Regions from separate parts of the Herbidospora sp. RD11066 genome, predicted to be linked through region 2. Evidence: riboswitches for the same ligand, from Rfam matches in the RefSeq annotation. Region 2 holds a riboswitch; the other holds the start of a gene.

Region 1 (7,115 bases), on a different contig from region 2:
CTGCCCCGGCCCGGGGGTCGGGTCGGGCAGCTCGGTGACCGACAGGACGCTCGGGTCTCCGAACGCGGTGACCTGGACGGCTTTCACGTGGTGTCGCCTCTTTCATCGAGTTAACGCACTAAATGATGCGTTAACTGAGCACTGTAACGCACCTCGCGATGCGTTAAGGACGACGATGCGAGATGCCCTAGGCTCGCGGGCATGCGGCAGAGGGCTCGATCGAGCGAGGACAAGGAACGCCGGGCCGAGGAACTGCTGAACGCGGCCGAGGAGCTCGCGCTCGAACTCGGTGGCGTCCGCCACGTCACCCTGGCCGCGGTCACCGAACGGGCCGGGCTGCACCGGACCGGCGTGCGCCGCTACTACGCCGGCAAGGAACAACTCCTCCTGGAGCTGGCCGAACGCGGCTGGGGCCGGTGGCGCGACGCCGTCACGGCGGACGTCGCAGACCGCACCGCGCTCGACCCCACGCAGACCGCGGCGGTGATCAGCCGGACGCTCATCTCGCTCCCGCTGTTCTGCGACCTGCTGACCCACGTGACGCTGCACCTCGAAGGTGACGTCGACATCGAGACCGCGCGCCGGTACAAGACCAACGCCTTCGCCGCCCACAACGAGATCGCGGCCACGCTGGCGCGGGTGAGCAGCCTGACGGCCGAGCAGATCGTCGACCTGCTGGCCGTGTCGGTCGTCCTGGCCGCCGGCTTCTGGCAGGCGTCGCATCCAACCCCGACGCTCGCCGCGCTGTACGAGGAGGTGCCGTCGTGGGGCCACGCGGTCCTCGACTTCGGCCCACGCCTCGACCACCTCTTGCGGACCTTCGCCAACGGGCTGACGGAAACGACCTCGACATAGCGGGGCGTCTCCGCGCATGGACGATGTCTCGCAGCTGAGCTCGATCAATCCCTCAGCACGCCGCACTGAGGGCTGTTTCAGTACATGGTCAGGGGTTCAGGGCGACGGTGGCCTTCTGCCAGTCGGTCGACGCCGGCACGTCCACCGAGGAGGTGGCGCGGACGCGCCAGCGGATCTGCCAGCCGTCAGACAGTTTGCCCGCCGGCACGGTGACCGTGCGGAGGCCGCCCGCCAGGTAGCCCGGGCCGAAGCCGCCGGTCCAGATCAGGCCGGTGCCCTGTTCGGGCACGTCCGGATCGTGTTCGACCTCGAAGCGGACCGTCTCCAGGTCCTCGTAAGGGTGGGTGACGACGGCGCGCAGCTGCGGGGTGAGGCTGGAGACCACCGTCGTGCCGCCGGTCTGGAGCGCCGGGAGGATCTCGGGTGAGGCGATCTCCGGTGGGGCGAGGTGGACGACCTGGACCTGCCAGGGCGTCCAGCCGGACACCGTGCCGGCCGTGAGGTTGTGGGCGCGGGCGCGCCAGCGGATCTGCCAGCCGTCCTGGATCAGTCCCGGCGGGACGTTCGTGTGGATCAGCCCGCCGGATCTCGTGGTGCCGGAGAAACCGGTCCAGATCTGACCGGCGGCGGGGTCGTGTTCGATCTCGTACTCGCCCTTCATGGTGCCGCCGAAACGGTCGGACATCTTCAGCAGGAAGCGGGGAGCGGTCCTGAGCAGCATCATGGTGCCGTCGGGCGCCTGGTAGGAGGGGGTGAGGACGACCGTCCGGACCTCGGGGGCCGAGGTGATGGTCATCGTGATCTCGATCCGAGGCTGGGGAAACCCGTAGTTCGCCATCGGCGTGAGCAGCGAGTAGCCGTCGTCGAGACTCTCGTCGGGGTGCTGGAGCACGATTCCGTGGTTGGGGGCGCCGTCGACCCAGTCCTGAACGATGTCCTTGAGCTGCCACTCCACCGACTCCGCGTGGACGCCGCATTCGACCGCGGCGAGGTGCGCGCCGTCGGGTGTGGAGTCCGGCTTGTTGCCCCAGTGCAGGAAAGCGGGGTCATAGGGTCCGGTGAGCCGGCGCGCCTCGATCCCCTCCCCTGGCTGGCTCCCGCACGTCGGCGCAGTCAGGTTGCTGAACCGGAGCGTGGCCGAGGTGACGACGCCGGGAGGCAGCATCGCCGTGCCGAACCTCAGGTAGGCCCGGTTCCGGGAGCCGCCGGGCAGGGCGCCGACGAGGAGGAGGTCGTCATCAGTCGTCGCCGGATCGTTCGCGTTGGTGTCCGAAGGGACGGTGATCTCGTCGCCAGGGAACACGGTGATCGCGAGCTCGGTCGTCGCCGGGTCGGAGGCGTGCGAGGGCACGGCCGGGAGGGTGACGAGCCCGGCCGCCGTCACGGCCGTGGCGAGCAGGGAGAGTGCCCTCCTCCGCAGGAGGGATGGTGCAGACATCATCGAGCTCCTCGGGTCGCGGAGATGATCATTGGCATCGCCCAAGGACGGTAACAAAATCCCTTACCAAAATGCACCTGGAAATGTTCGACAAATCCCGCCTATTTGCCGTGAGGGATGGCCATGAGCGTTTGACCGGCGGCCTTCAGGGGGCGCGCGCCCATTCCCGAAGTGATCCGGCTTCCCGCGGGAGTGCGGTCGCCGAGCAGACGGCCCGAGGACGGTGGCGGTGTGGCGACCTTGACCACATGCCCGCACACTGCCTTGATGCGCCGAGTCCGACCGAGACCGCTAGCGAGGTCCAGGTGGGCCGATCTCTGCCCCGGCAACGCATGGAGCGCGACTCATTTGCGAGAGCTCTCCGTCAATGACTCGCATCACAGCCCGATCGCGAGCGAATGCCAGAAGTCTCGGCCCGAATATGGCGAGAAGACCAATCGACCCACCTTTACTAAGTATATTAATAACAAATTAACATACAGAAAATTCGAGGGCCGCAAGATGCCACTTGCGCTCGGGGCTGATCGTCGGGTTATAGTTCCGGCTGTAGGTCATGAGTGCCAGCGCATAGCCCCGGCTTGCTGGCCGGCAACCCTCGCGTCCGCGGCGGGGTGCCCCGGGTGAGGACCTGGTCCGTCGCGTGGTGCGGCGGGCAAGCGCGTGGCCTCTGGAGGCACTGTGTCCGCCGTGTTGTCCCTTGATGTCCCGGTGCGCGGTGGCGCGCTGGTGTCCTACGCCAATCTCGACTACGCGGCGAGCGCGCCCTGTCTCGAGGCGGTCAGCGTCGCCGTGGCCGAGGCGCTGCCCGCCTACTCCAGCGTGCACCGCGGCGCGGGGTACGCCTCACAGCTCACGACCGCGCGGTACGAGCAGGCGCGGCGCACGATCAAGTCGTTCGCAGGGGCCCGGCCCGACGACGCGCTCATCTTCACCCGGAACACCACCGACGCGATGAACCTGCTGGCCAGGAGCCTGCCGGAGGGGACCACGGTGGTGGTCTTCGACACCGAGCACCATGCCACGCTGCTGCCCTGGTCGAAGCCGGTCCGGCTCGCGCCGCCCACGCTGCCCGGTGAGGCGGTGCGGGCGGCCGACGAGGCGCTGGCGGCGATCGACGGGCCCGCGCTGCTGGTGGTCACGGCGGCCTCCAACGTCACCGGGGAGCTGTGGCCGATCGCGGGGCTCGCGCACATCGCGCACCGGCACGGCGCGCGGATCGCGGTGGACGCCGCCCAGTTCGTGCCGCATCGTCCCCTCAACCTGGCCGCGCTCGACCTCGACTACGTGGCGTTCTCGGGGCACAAGGTGTACGCGCCCTTCGGGGCCGGTGTGCTGGTGGGGCGGCGTGACTGGCTGGAGGGTGCCGAGCCCTACCTGAAGGGCGGCGGGGCCGTGGTCGCGGTGGGCGACGAGGCCGAATGGCAGAGCGACGTCGAGGCCCGGCACGAGGCGGGCACCCCCAATGTGCTGGGCGCCATCGCGCTCGCCGCCGCCTGCGAGCACCTGGCCCGGACGGGCTGGCCCAGCCTCGTACAGGAGGAGGAACGCCTGCTCACGCGGCTGCGGGCGGGGATCGCCGCCATCGACGGCGTGCACGAACTGGGGCTCTGGCCGGCCGATCATCCCCGGGTGGGGATCGTCTCCTTCGTCGTCGACGGTCACACCGCGCGTGAGGTGGCGGAACGACTGTCCGAGGACCACGGCATCGGCGTCCGCGACGGGAAGTTCTGCGCCCACCCGTTCGTGCGGCATCTGCTGGGCGTGGGCGAGGGCGGCTGCGACGACATCGGCGGCGCGGTCCGCGCCTCGATCGGCATCGGCAGCACCGACGAACACGTCGACCGCCTCCTGGCGGCACTCCGCGAGCTGTAGTCATCTAGGGGGCGAAGGGGGCATCCGCCCCCTCGCGCTCCTCGGTGGACCCGCACCGCCGGACGCTAGACGACGGCGACCAGGCCGCCGTCCACCACCAGGTCCTGTCCGTTGACGTAGGACGCGTCGCCGGAGGCGAGGAAGGCGACCGCGGCGGCGACGTCTTCCGGGGTGCCGAGGCGGCCGGCCGCGACTGTGGTGATCACGGCGGCGGCCGCTTCGGCGGAGATGTGCTCGTGGAACATCGGGGTCTCGATGTAGCCGGGGCTGACGGAGTTGACCCGGATCCCCCTCGGGGCCAGTTCCGCCGCGAGGGTGCGGGCCAGGTTGTGCACGGCCGCCTTGGTGGCGGCGTACAGGGAGGCGCCGGGCATTCCCCGGTGCAGCGCCCACGACGCGTTGATCACGATCGCGCCGCCGTCGGCCAGCAGCGGAAGCGTCGTGCGCAGGGTGAGGAACACGCCTTTGACGTTGACGGCCAGGAGACGGTCGAACTCGGCTTCGGTGATCTGGTCGAGGGGCTGGAACGTGGCCATGCCCGCGTTCGCGAAGACGACGTCGAGATGGCCGTAGTCGGCGAGGTCGGCGGGGTTCGCCACGTCACCGCGCACGGCCCGCACGCGCTCTCCCCCGCCCAGGTGCTCCACGGCGGCGTCGAGTCTGCGCTTGTCGCGGCCGGTGACGATCACGTGGGCGCCCTCGGCGAGCAGCCGCCGGGCGGTCGCCAGGCCGATGCCGCTCGTGCCGCCGGTGATGAGTGCGATCTTGCCGTCGAATCGGTTCATGGGGTTCAGCCTGGCGAGGGGCCCGGGAAGTGAACAGTGCGCACGTATCCGGGGACCGGTACCACCACCCTCAGCGCGGGAGGTAGAGCTCCAGGTACCAGTACGGGCGGCCGACCACCGCCAGGGTCGTCAGGTCGAAGAACAGGTCGCCGTCGTCGGGGTGGCGCACCGCCTTGACCGCCTGGACGGGCGGGCCGACGTCGTGGCGGGTCCACAGTTCGGCGAACTCGGGGCTCACCGCGCCGAGGTCGTCGACCAGCCGGGCGAACTCGGGGTCGCCGGGCGCGTGGGCGGCGTCGGCGCGGAAGGCGGCCACGACCGACGGCGCGACCGAGTCCCACTGCACGTGCATGGCCCGATAGCGGGCGTTGGTGAAGAAGCTGACCAGGCAGTTGTGGTCGGTGCCGTCGTAGCCGAAGACCCGGCGCGCGGCGTCGTTGACCGCGAGCCGGTTCCAGTAGCGGTCGCGCAGGATCGCGGGGGGCGCCCAGCCATCGAGCACCCGCCGCAGTTCCGGGGTGATCTCGGCGCCGGGTGCCGCGCCGGCCGGGGGCGGATTGAGGCCGGCCAGCAGGTAGACGTGGGCGCGCTCCGGTTCGGTCAGCCGCAGCGCGCGGCCGATCGCGTCGAGGACGCCCGCCGAGACGTTGATGTCGCGGCCCTGCTCCAGCCACGTGTACCAGGAGACACCGACCCCGGCCAGCACGGCGACCTCCTCCCGCCGCAGCCCCGGGGTGCGGCGGCGGGCCGCCACCGCCATGCCGACGTCGGCGGGGGTGAGCCGGGCCCGGCGGGTGCGCAGGAAGTCGCTGAGGAGTTCGCGGTTCGGGCGGGTCATCGGAGCGGGCTGATTCCGGTGAGGGTCAGGCCCAGCAGCCGGGTGGCCTCGGCGGCGGGGTCGGGGTGGTGTTCGGTGGCCAGGGCTATGCCGGTGATCAGGGCGAGCAGGTCGGTGATGGTGATGCCCGGGGTCAGGTCGGCCTCGGCCCGGTGGAGCAGGGGCTCTCCCGCTTCGGTCAGGCGGGACGTGGCGCAGTGGTCGTGCGGGGCGTCGGGGTCGGACGCGCACATGCGGTTCAGGGCGACGGCCAGGCCGCTGATGGTGGCGCCCGACACCGTGACGGCGCTCAGCCACTCCAGGAGCGCGGCCCTCGGATCGGGGCGGTCGCGCAGCTCTTCCGCGTGGGCGCACAGGGAGTCGACGCGTTCGCGGAAGACCGCCGCCAGCAGCGCGTGACGCGTCGGGAAATGGCGGCGTACGGTGCCGGACCCCACGCCCGCGACACGGGCGATCTGTTCCAGGGATGCGTCGGCGCCGTGGAGGGCGATCTCCTCTTCGGCCACGGCGAGCAGGCGCGCGTAGTTGCGCTGGGCGTCAGCGCGCATGGGCTTCACCTCGGGGATTGCTAAACGGCGGGGTCCTCCGTATCGTACCGGAGAACGGAAACGGCGGGCCCCGCCGTTTATTCTGACAAGGAGTCCCCATGTCTTTCGTGCTGGTCACCGGTGCCACCGGACAGCAGGGCGGCGCGACCGCCCGTGCGCTGCTCGCGCAGGGCGTTCCCGTGCGGGCCCTGGTCCGTGACGCCACCACCGAGAAGGCCAAGGCGGTCCAAGCGCTCGGGGCCGAGCTGGTCACCGGCGATCTCACCGACCGTGACTCGCTCGTCGGGGCGGCGCAGGGGGCTCGGGCGGTGTTCTCGATGCAGATGCCGCCGATGGTCGACGGGCTCCAGGGCGCCTCCATCGACTTCGACGGCGAGCTCGCGCAGGCCGTCAACCTCATCGAGGCCGCGCGGAGCGTGGGGGTGCCGCAGTTCGTGCACACCTCGGTGTCGGGGGCGGGGCAGCGGATCACCGCCGAGCGGTGGCTGGGGCTGGATCCCTACTACGCCACCAAGGCCGCCATCCAGGATCGGATCAGGGAGGCCGGGTTCACCCACTGGACGCTGATCAAGCCAGGCTGGTTCATGGAGAACTTCCTGCCCTCGGCCGCCTACCTGTTCCCCCGCGGCGTCGAAGGCGGCCTGGTCACGGTGCTGAAGCCGGACACGAAACTCTCGCTGGTCGCGGTCGACGACGTCGGCCGGGCCGCCGCCGCGGCCATCGCCGATCCCGCGCGGTTCCACGGGATCGAGCTCGAACTGTCGGGCGACCACCGGTCG
Region 2 (7,115 bases):
GAGCAGCGCGGGGGCCAGCAGGAAGGCCGTGTGGGTGCCGAAGGCGTCACCCAGCGCGCCGAGCACGAACGGCCCGGTGCCCGAGCCCACCCCCGCCCACACCGAGGCGATCCCGCTGGCCTGGTCGGGCCGCCCGCCCGAGGTCTCGATCATCCGGGTCAGGCCCAGGGGGAACAGCATGCCGATCCCGGCGCCGCTGACGGCCAGGCCGGCGTAGCCGACGGCGACGGAGGTCGTCGACCAGAAGATCGTCCAGCCGACGAGGGTGACGGCCATGGTGCCGAGGAAGACCTGCCAGACCGGGAAGCGCAGGGTGAGGGCGGCGCCGGCGAAGCGTCCGGCGGCGATGCCGGAGAGCATCGCGGTCAGTCCGGTGGCCGCCTCGGCCAGCGACAGCCCGGTCCGCTGGGAGAACAGCTCGGCGGCCCAGAGGTTGAAGACGAACTCCACCGCCACGCAGCAGAGCAGCACCGCCCCGGCGAAGTGGAACCGCCAGCCGAACGGCCTGCGCACCCGGGTCACCTCCCGCTCGGCCGGGACCTCGGGGAACCAGACCCGGCCCATCCCGAGCGCCAGCAGCGCGGTGAGCACGACGGGGATGAACATGGCCGCCCGCCACCCCAGCACCGACTCGGCCAGCACGCTGAACCCGTAGGTCGCCGGGATGCCCGCGAGAACGCCGACCGCGTTGGCCTCGCTGATCGAGGCCGGTCCGGCGGGGCCGTGGTGGTCGCTGAGGGCGGCCATGGAGACGTACAGGGCGATGGCGGCGAAGCCGCCGGCGATGCTGTATCCGGCCAGGGTGAACGCGAGGGTCGGGCCGAAGCCCACCAGCACCATGCCGGCGTTCATGCCCGCGATGCCGAGCCAGACGGCGAACCGGCGGCCGTAACGCCTGGTGAGCCAGGGCATCGACAGGCCGGTGAGGATGCTGCCGACGGCCATGCCGGTGCCGTGGAGACCGGCGATCGCCTGGGTGACGCCGAGTTCGGCGCGCAGGGTGGGCAGCGCGGAGGACAGTCCGTACAGGTAGGTGGCGAAGGTCGCCAGCATCAGATAGACGAACCAGGTGGGCCGGTCGCGCGTGAACGTGATGGCAGGCGTCGACACCGGCAATTCCCCCGATATTGATAGATATACGGGGAAACCGTACATCGTCAGGACAGAGCGGCCAACTGGTCGGCGAACCAGCGCTGCGGGGGCATCGCGGTGGCCGCCTGACGCAGCCGCACGCAGCGTTCGGCCCGCTCTTTGTCGGGCATGACCAGGGCTTCGTACAGGGCGGCGGCGGTGCCCGTGACGTCGTAGGGGTTGACCAGGAGCGAGTCGGCGCCGAGTTCGGCCGCCGCGCCCGCCTCGCGCGAGAGCACCAGCACGCAGCGGGGCGACAGGATCGGCCCCTCTTTGGCGACCAGGTTCATGCCGTCGCGGATCGGGTTGACCAGCAGCACGTCGGCCATGCGGTAGGCGGCCAGCGAGCGCGGATAGTCGTCTTGCATGTTGAGGATCAGCGGATCCCAGTCGTCGGTGGCGTATTCGTCTTCGATCTCCTTGGCGCAGCGCTGCACGGCCGCGGTGTATTCGCGGTATTCGGGCAGGTCGTGGCGCGAGGGATAGGCGAAGGCGAGGTGGACGACCTTGCCGTGCCACTCGGGGTGCTCGGCCAGGAACTCGCGATAGGCGAGCATGCCCCGCACGATGTTCTTGGACAGCTCGGTGCGGTCGATGCGTACGATCAGCCGCCGGTCGCCCACCTGCTCCTTGATCGCCTGCATGTGCGACTCGACGTCGGGCTCGGCGGCGCGGGCCAGCAGCGCGTCGCCGTCGACGCCCAAAGCGTGCACCCCGATCTGGGTGATCCGGCCCTCGAACTCGACCGTCATGGCCGACCGGTCGACCCGCGCGCCGAGCACGGCCTCACAGCAGTCGATGAACGCGCTCGCCCACCGCTCGGTCAGGAACCCGGCGTGGTCGGCGCCCAGCACGCCCTGGAGGATCTCGGCCGCGATCATGTCGGGCAGCAGCGCGAAGTATTCGGGCGGCGCCCACGGGGTGTGGGAGAAGTGGGCCACCCGCAGGTCGGGCCGGTCGACGCGGAGCATCGCCGGGGCCAGCGTCAGGTGGTAGTCCTGGATCAGGACCTTGGCGCCGTGGGCCGCCTCTTCGGCCAGGGCCAGCGCGAACATCCCGTTGTACTCGCGGTAGGACTCCCACTCGCGCTGGAACCGGGTGTCGAAGGTGGGCGCGAACGGGGTGTTGTAGAGCAGGTGGCCGACGAACCACAGGGTGGAGTTGGCGACCGCGTTGTAGGCCCGGTGGAAGACGGCCGGGGGGATGTCGAGCATGCGTACGGGCCCGGTGTCGTAACCCGCGCGGTCGATGCGGCCCTCGGGGGCCACCCGGACGGCGCTGCGGTCGCCGTCGGTGAGCGCGGCGCAGACCCACAGATGGTCGTCACCTCCGGCCACTTCTGACAAACCGGACACCAGTCCGCCGCCGCCTCTCCGCATCGTCAGCGCGCCGTCATCCGAGAGGATGAACGAGACGGGCCCGCGGTTGGAGGCGATCAGCGTTGAACTCACGGTGGGCACACCCCAGATGGCCGGAGGACTAAGAAAAGATGTCGTCGACAATAGGATGTCAGGAAACCCCCGGCCGCCGAAGAATCGGGGCAGTCAATGCCGCTTGACGAGACCACCGAGGAACTGGCCCGCACCGCGGCCACCGGCGACCACGTCGCCCTCGGCGAACTGCTGCGCCGCGTCGAACCCGATGTGCTGCGCCACTGCGAACGCCTTCTCCCTTATCGTCAGGACGCCGAAGAGGCCTGTCAGGACACCCTGCTCGCGGTGGCCCGCAACATCGGCCGTTTCGAGGGCCGCTCCCGCTTCTCCACCTGGCTGCACATCGTGACCGCCAACTGCGCCCGCACCACCTACCGCACTTTGAAGCGCCGCTCCGCCGAGCAGTCGAGCGACGACCTGGCCGAGCAGCGGCCCGACCCCCACCGGGTCAGCGTGATCGCCGGCGCCCGCCTCGACCTGCTCGACGCCATCGAGGCGCTGGAGGCCGAGAAGCCCGATCTGGCCCGCGCGCTGGTGCTCTGCGACATCGTGCAGCTCGACTACTCCGACATCGCCGCGCAGCTCGGCATCCCGCTCGGCACCGCCAAGAGCCGCATCCACCAGGCCAGGAAGCACATCCAGGCCTCGCTGGGCGACGGATATCTCGGAAGGTGAGACAGCGATTCGGACTCTGACGGGTCCAAGGTACAGTTTTGTGGACAACTGAATATTTGCTCATCCAGAGGGGTGGAGGGACCGGCCCTGCGAAGCCCCGGCAACCATTCCGATTCAACTCGCCACGGGGCGAGGCCGATCGGAACAGGTGCCAATTCCGGCCTGTGATCAAGGCGGTCGCAGGCGAAGATGAGGGAAAGGCCTCGCTTCATGGCGCTTCAGCACGACTTCGGACCCGCCGTCGCCCTCTCCTGCCGCGAGTGTGGCGCCCGCTACGACCTCGGTCCGATCTTCGCCTGTCAGGACTGTTTCGGGCCACTTGAGGTGGCGTACGACTTCGGCACCGTGACCCGCGAGGACATCGCCGCCGGTCCGGCCAACATCTGGCGTTACAAGGCCCTGCTGCCCGTCCCGGCGAACGTCGCCGACAAGCCCAACCTCCAGCCCGGCTGGACCAAGCTCCACCACGCCGGGAACCTCGGCGCCGAGCTCGGGCTCCGCGACCTCTACGTGAAGGACGACTCGGGCAACCCGACCCACTCGTTCAAGGACCGCGTCGTGTCGATCGCGGTTGAGGCGGCCCGTAACTTCGGGTTCACAACCCTTTCGTGCTCGTCGACCGGCAACCTCGCGGGCGCCGTCGGCGCCGCCGCCGCGCGGGCCGGGCTCGACTCGTGCGTGTTCATCCCGTCGAACCTCGAAGAGGCCAAGATCGTCGTCGCGTCCGTGTACGGCGGCAAGCTGGTCGGCATCGAGGGCAGCTACGACGAGGTCAACCGCTTCTGCTCCGAGCTCATCGGCGACCCGCTGGGTGAGAAGTGGGGCTTCGTCAACGTGAACCTGCGGCCCTACTACGCCGAAGGCTCCAAGACGCTGGCCTACGAGATCGCCGAGCAGCTCGGGTGGCGCATCCCCGAGCAGATCATCATCCCGATCGCCTCGGGCTCCCAGCTCACCAAGATCGACAAGGGCTTCAAGGAGCTCATCGCGCTCGGGCTGGTGGAGGACACCCCCTACAAGATCTTCGGCGCCCAGGCCGAGGGCTGCTCGCCGGTCTCGGCCGCCTACAAGGCCGGGCACGACGTCGTGCGCCCCGTGAAGCCCGACACGATCGCCAAGTCGCTGGCCATCGGCAACCCGGCCGACGGGCCCTACGTGCTCGACATCGCCCGGCGCACCGGCGGGGCCGTCGAGGACGTCACCGACCCCGAGATCGTCTCGGCGATCCGGCTGCTGGCCCGCACCGAGGGCGTCTTCGCCGAGACCGCCGGCGGTGTCACGGTCGGTGTGCTGCGCAAGCTCACGGAGGCCGGGGTCATCGACCCCGAGGCCACCACGGTGGTCCTCAACACGGGCGAGGGACTCAAGACCCTCGACGCCGTGCAGGCGGAGGCCCGCCCGACGGCGGTCATCCGGCCGTCTCTCGACGCCTTCCGCACCGCATTCGCCAACTAACGCCTCGTAAGGAGAACATCATCATGAGTGTTTCAGTGCGGATTCCGACGATTCTCCGTACGTACACCGGAGGCGTGGCCGAGGTGGCCGGCGAAGGGGCGACGCTGCGCGAGGTGTTCGAGAAGCTCGAAGCCGACTACCCCGGGATCGGGGCCCGGATCCTCGATGAATCGGGCAAGGTGCGGCGTTTTGTCAACGTCTACGTCGGAGAAGAGGACGTCCGTTTCTCCGAAGGTTTGGACACTCCAACCCCGGCCGGCGTACAGATTTCGGTGATCCCCGCCGTAGCCGGAGGGTAACCTTCCGCAGCCTTTCCCACACCCACGTACTCCTACAGTGCGTGGGTGTTTCTATGTTTACCTGCACTTCTATCGTTATCGAAGCTTAATGAGTGCCATGGCATATGGTGCAATTCTCAACCAACCAATCTCTAACCGAAAAAGAAGCCCTCTCGCTTTGGGCGAACGACAACAAGTCAGGGGTCGATTGACTCTGTTGTCCCACGCCTTGCCATGTGTATGGTCGAGAACGATCGACGTAGCCGGGAAGAACGGCTCGAAAGGTCACGGATCAGCGGTGGAATGGGCGGATCCGTTGCCAGGCCCAGCAAGAGGAGTCGGAAAGTGGCGCAGGGCACCGTCAAATGGTTTAACGCGGACAAGGGCTACGGCTTCATCGCGGTAGACGGTGGTAAGGACGTTTTCGTCCATTACTCGGCAATCATGATGGACGGCTACAAGGCCCTGGAGCAGGGTCAGCGTGTCGAGTTCGACATCACGCAGGGACAGAAGGGTCCACAGGCGGAGGGTGTCCGGACCGTCTGATCCCCACCAGGCAGTAATCAACCCCACAACCCCCAACGACGTGGAGCCCGGTCCGCAGCCTGCGGTCCGGGCTCTTCTTTCGTGGAGGTGCTGGTCGTCGGCCTTCGGCTTGCACTCGACCGGTGAGAGTGCTAAACAGTTGGTTGGCACTCCCCGGCCGGGAGTGCCAACCATACGGATCGAGGCGATGGGGCCTGCCAAAGGGTATGCGGGCCTTGCCGTCGCGGGCGTCGGCTCGGTCCTCTCTTTCGAAGCCACCCTCTTACTGGGAGGTCCAGCCTTATGGCAGCCAAGATGATCGCGTTTGACGAGGAAGCCCGGCGCGGTCTCGAGCGCGGTATGAACCAGCTCGCCGACGCCGTCAAGGTGACCCTCGGCCCCAAGGGCCGAAACGTCGTGCTGGAGAAGAAGTGGGGCGCCCCCACGATCACCAACGACGGTGTCTCCATCGCCAAGGAGATCGAGCTCGAAGACCCGTGGGAGAAGATCGGGGCCGAGCTCGTCAAGGAAGTCGCGAAGAAGACCGACGACGTCGCGGGTGACGGCACCACCACCGCCACCGTGCTCGCCCAGGCGCTGGTGCGCGAGGGTCTGCGCAACGTCGCCGCCGGCGCCAACCCGATGTCCCTGAAGAAGGGCATCGAGGCCGCCGTCGAGCGCGTCAGCGAGGAGCTTTCCAAGCTCGCGAAGGACGTCGAGACGAAGGAGCAGATCGCCTCCACCGCCTCGATCTCCGCCGGTGACACCGAGATCGGCGAGCTCATCGCGGAAGCGATGGACAAGGTCGGCAAGGAAGGCGTCATCACCGTCGAGGAGAGCAACGCCTTCGGCCTCGAGCTCGAGCTCACCGAGGGTATGCGCTTCGACAAGGGCTACAACTCGGGCTACTTCGTCACCGACCCCGAGCGCATGGAGGCGGTCCTGGAGGACCCCTACATCCTCGTCGTCAACTCGAAGATCTCCGCGAACAAGGACCTGCTGCCGCTGCTCGACAAGGTCGTGCAGGCCGGCAAGCCGCTCCTGATCATCGCCGAGGACGTCGAGGGCGAGGCCCTCGCGACCCTGGTCGTGAACAAGATCCGCGGTCTGTTCCGCTCGGTGGCCGTCAAGGCCCCCGGCTTCGGCGACCGCCGCAAGGCCATGCTGGGCGACATCGCCACGCTGGCCGGCGGCCAGGTCATCTCCGAGGAGATCGGCCTCAAGCTCGAGTCGACCACCCTCGACCAGCTCGGTCGCGCCCGCAAGGTCGTCGTGACCAAGGACGAGACCACCATCGTCGACGGCGCCGGTGACGCCGACCAGATCGCCGGCCGGGTCAACCAGATCCGCGCCGAGATCGACAACACCGACTCCGACTACGACCGCGAGAAGCTCCAGGAGCGCCTCGCCAAGCTCGCCGGCGGCGTCGCCGTCATCAAGGCGGGCGCGGCCACCGAGGTCGAGCTCAAGGAGCGCAAGCACCGCATCGAAGACGCCGTCCGCAACGCGAAGGCGGCCGTCGAAGAGGGCATCGTCCCCGGCGGTGGCGTGGCTCTGCTGCAGGCCTCGGCCAAGGCGTTCGACAAGCTGGAGCTGTCGGGCGACGAGGCGACCGGCG

The links. Region 2 has a riboswitch for S-adenosylmethionine ahead of thrC (threonine synthase). Riboswitches for the same ligand answer to the same signal wherever they lie in the genome.
Region 1: another riboswitch for S-adenosylmethionine. It lies ahead of ACYQ78_RS11070 (aminotransferase class V-fold PLP-dependent enzyme); the one in region 2 lies ahead of thrC (threonine synthase).

Annotation. Positions count from the first base shown of each region.
Region 1 is NZ_BAAGDO010000002.1:1,192,090-1,199,204, forward strand. Features, by position in the region: gene ACYQ78_RS11055 (quinone oxidoreductase family protein) at 1-87, opposite strand, end outside; gene ACYQ78_RS11060 (TetR family transcriptional regulator) at 202-855, shown strand; gene ACYQ78_RS11065 (DNRLRE domain-containing protein) at 944-2,293, opposite strand; SAM riboswitch class IV at 2,843-2,958, shown strand; gene ACYQ78_RS11070 (aminotransferase class V-fold PLP-dependent enzyme) at 2,972-4,165, shown strand; gene ACYQ78_RS11075 (SDR family NAD(P)-dependent oxidoreductase) at 4,231-4,950, opposite strand; gene ACYQ78_RS11080 (helix-turn-helix transcriptional regulator) at 5,021-5,788, opposite strand; gene ACYQ78_RS11085 (TetR/AcrR family transcriptional regulator) at 5,785-6,336, opposite strand; gene ACYQ78_RS11090 (NmrA family NAD(P)-binding protein) at 6,435-7,115, shown strand, end outside.
Region 2 is NZ_BAAGDO010000005.1:24,914-32,028, forward strand. Features, by position in the region: gene ACYQ78_RS20310 (MFS transporter) at 1-1,110, opposite strand, end outside; gene ACYQ78_RS20315 (alpha,alpha-trehalose-phosphate synthase (UDP-forming)) at 1,158-2,582, opposite strand; gene ACYQ78_RS20320 (RNA polymerase sigma factor) at 2,679-3,239, shown strand; SAM riboswitch class I at 3,297-3,435, shown strand; gene thrC (threonine synthase) at 3,450-4,694, shown strand; gene ACYQ78_RS20330 (MoaD/ThiS family protein) at 4,718-4,993, shown strand; gene ACYQ78_RS20335 (cold-shock protein) at 5,318-5,518, shown strand; gene groL (chaperonin GroEL) at 5,801-7,115, shown strand, end outside.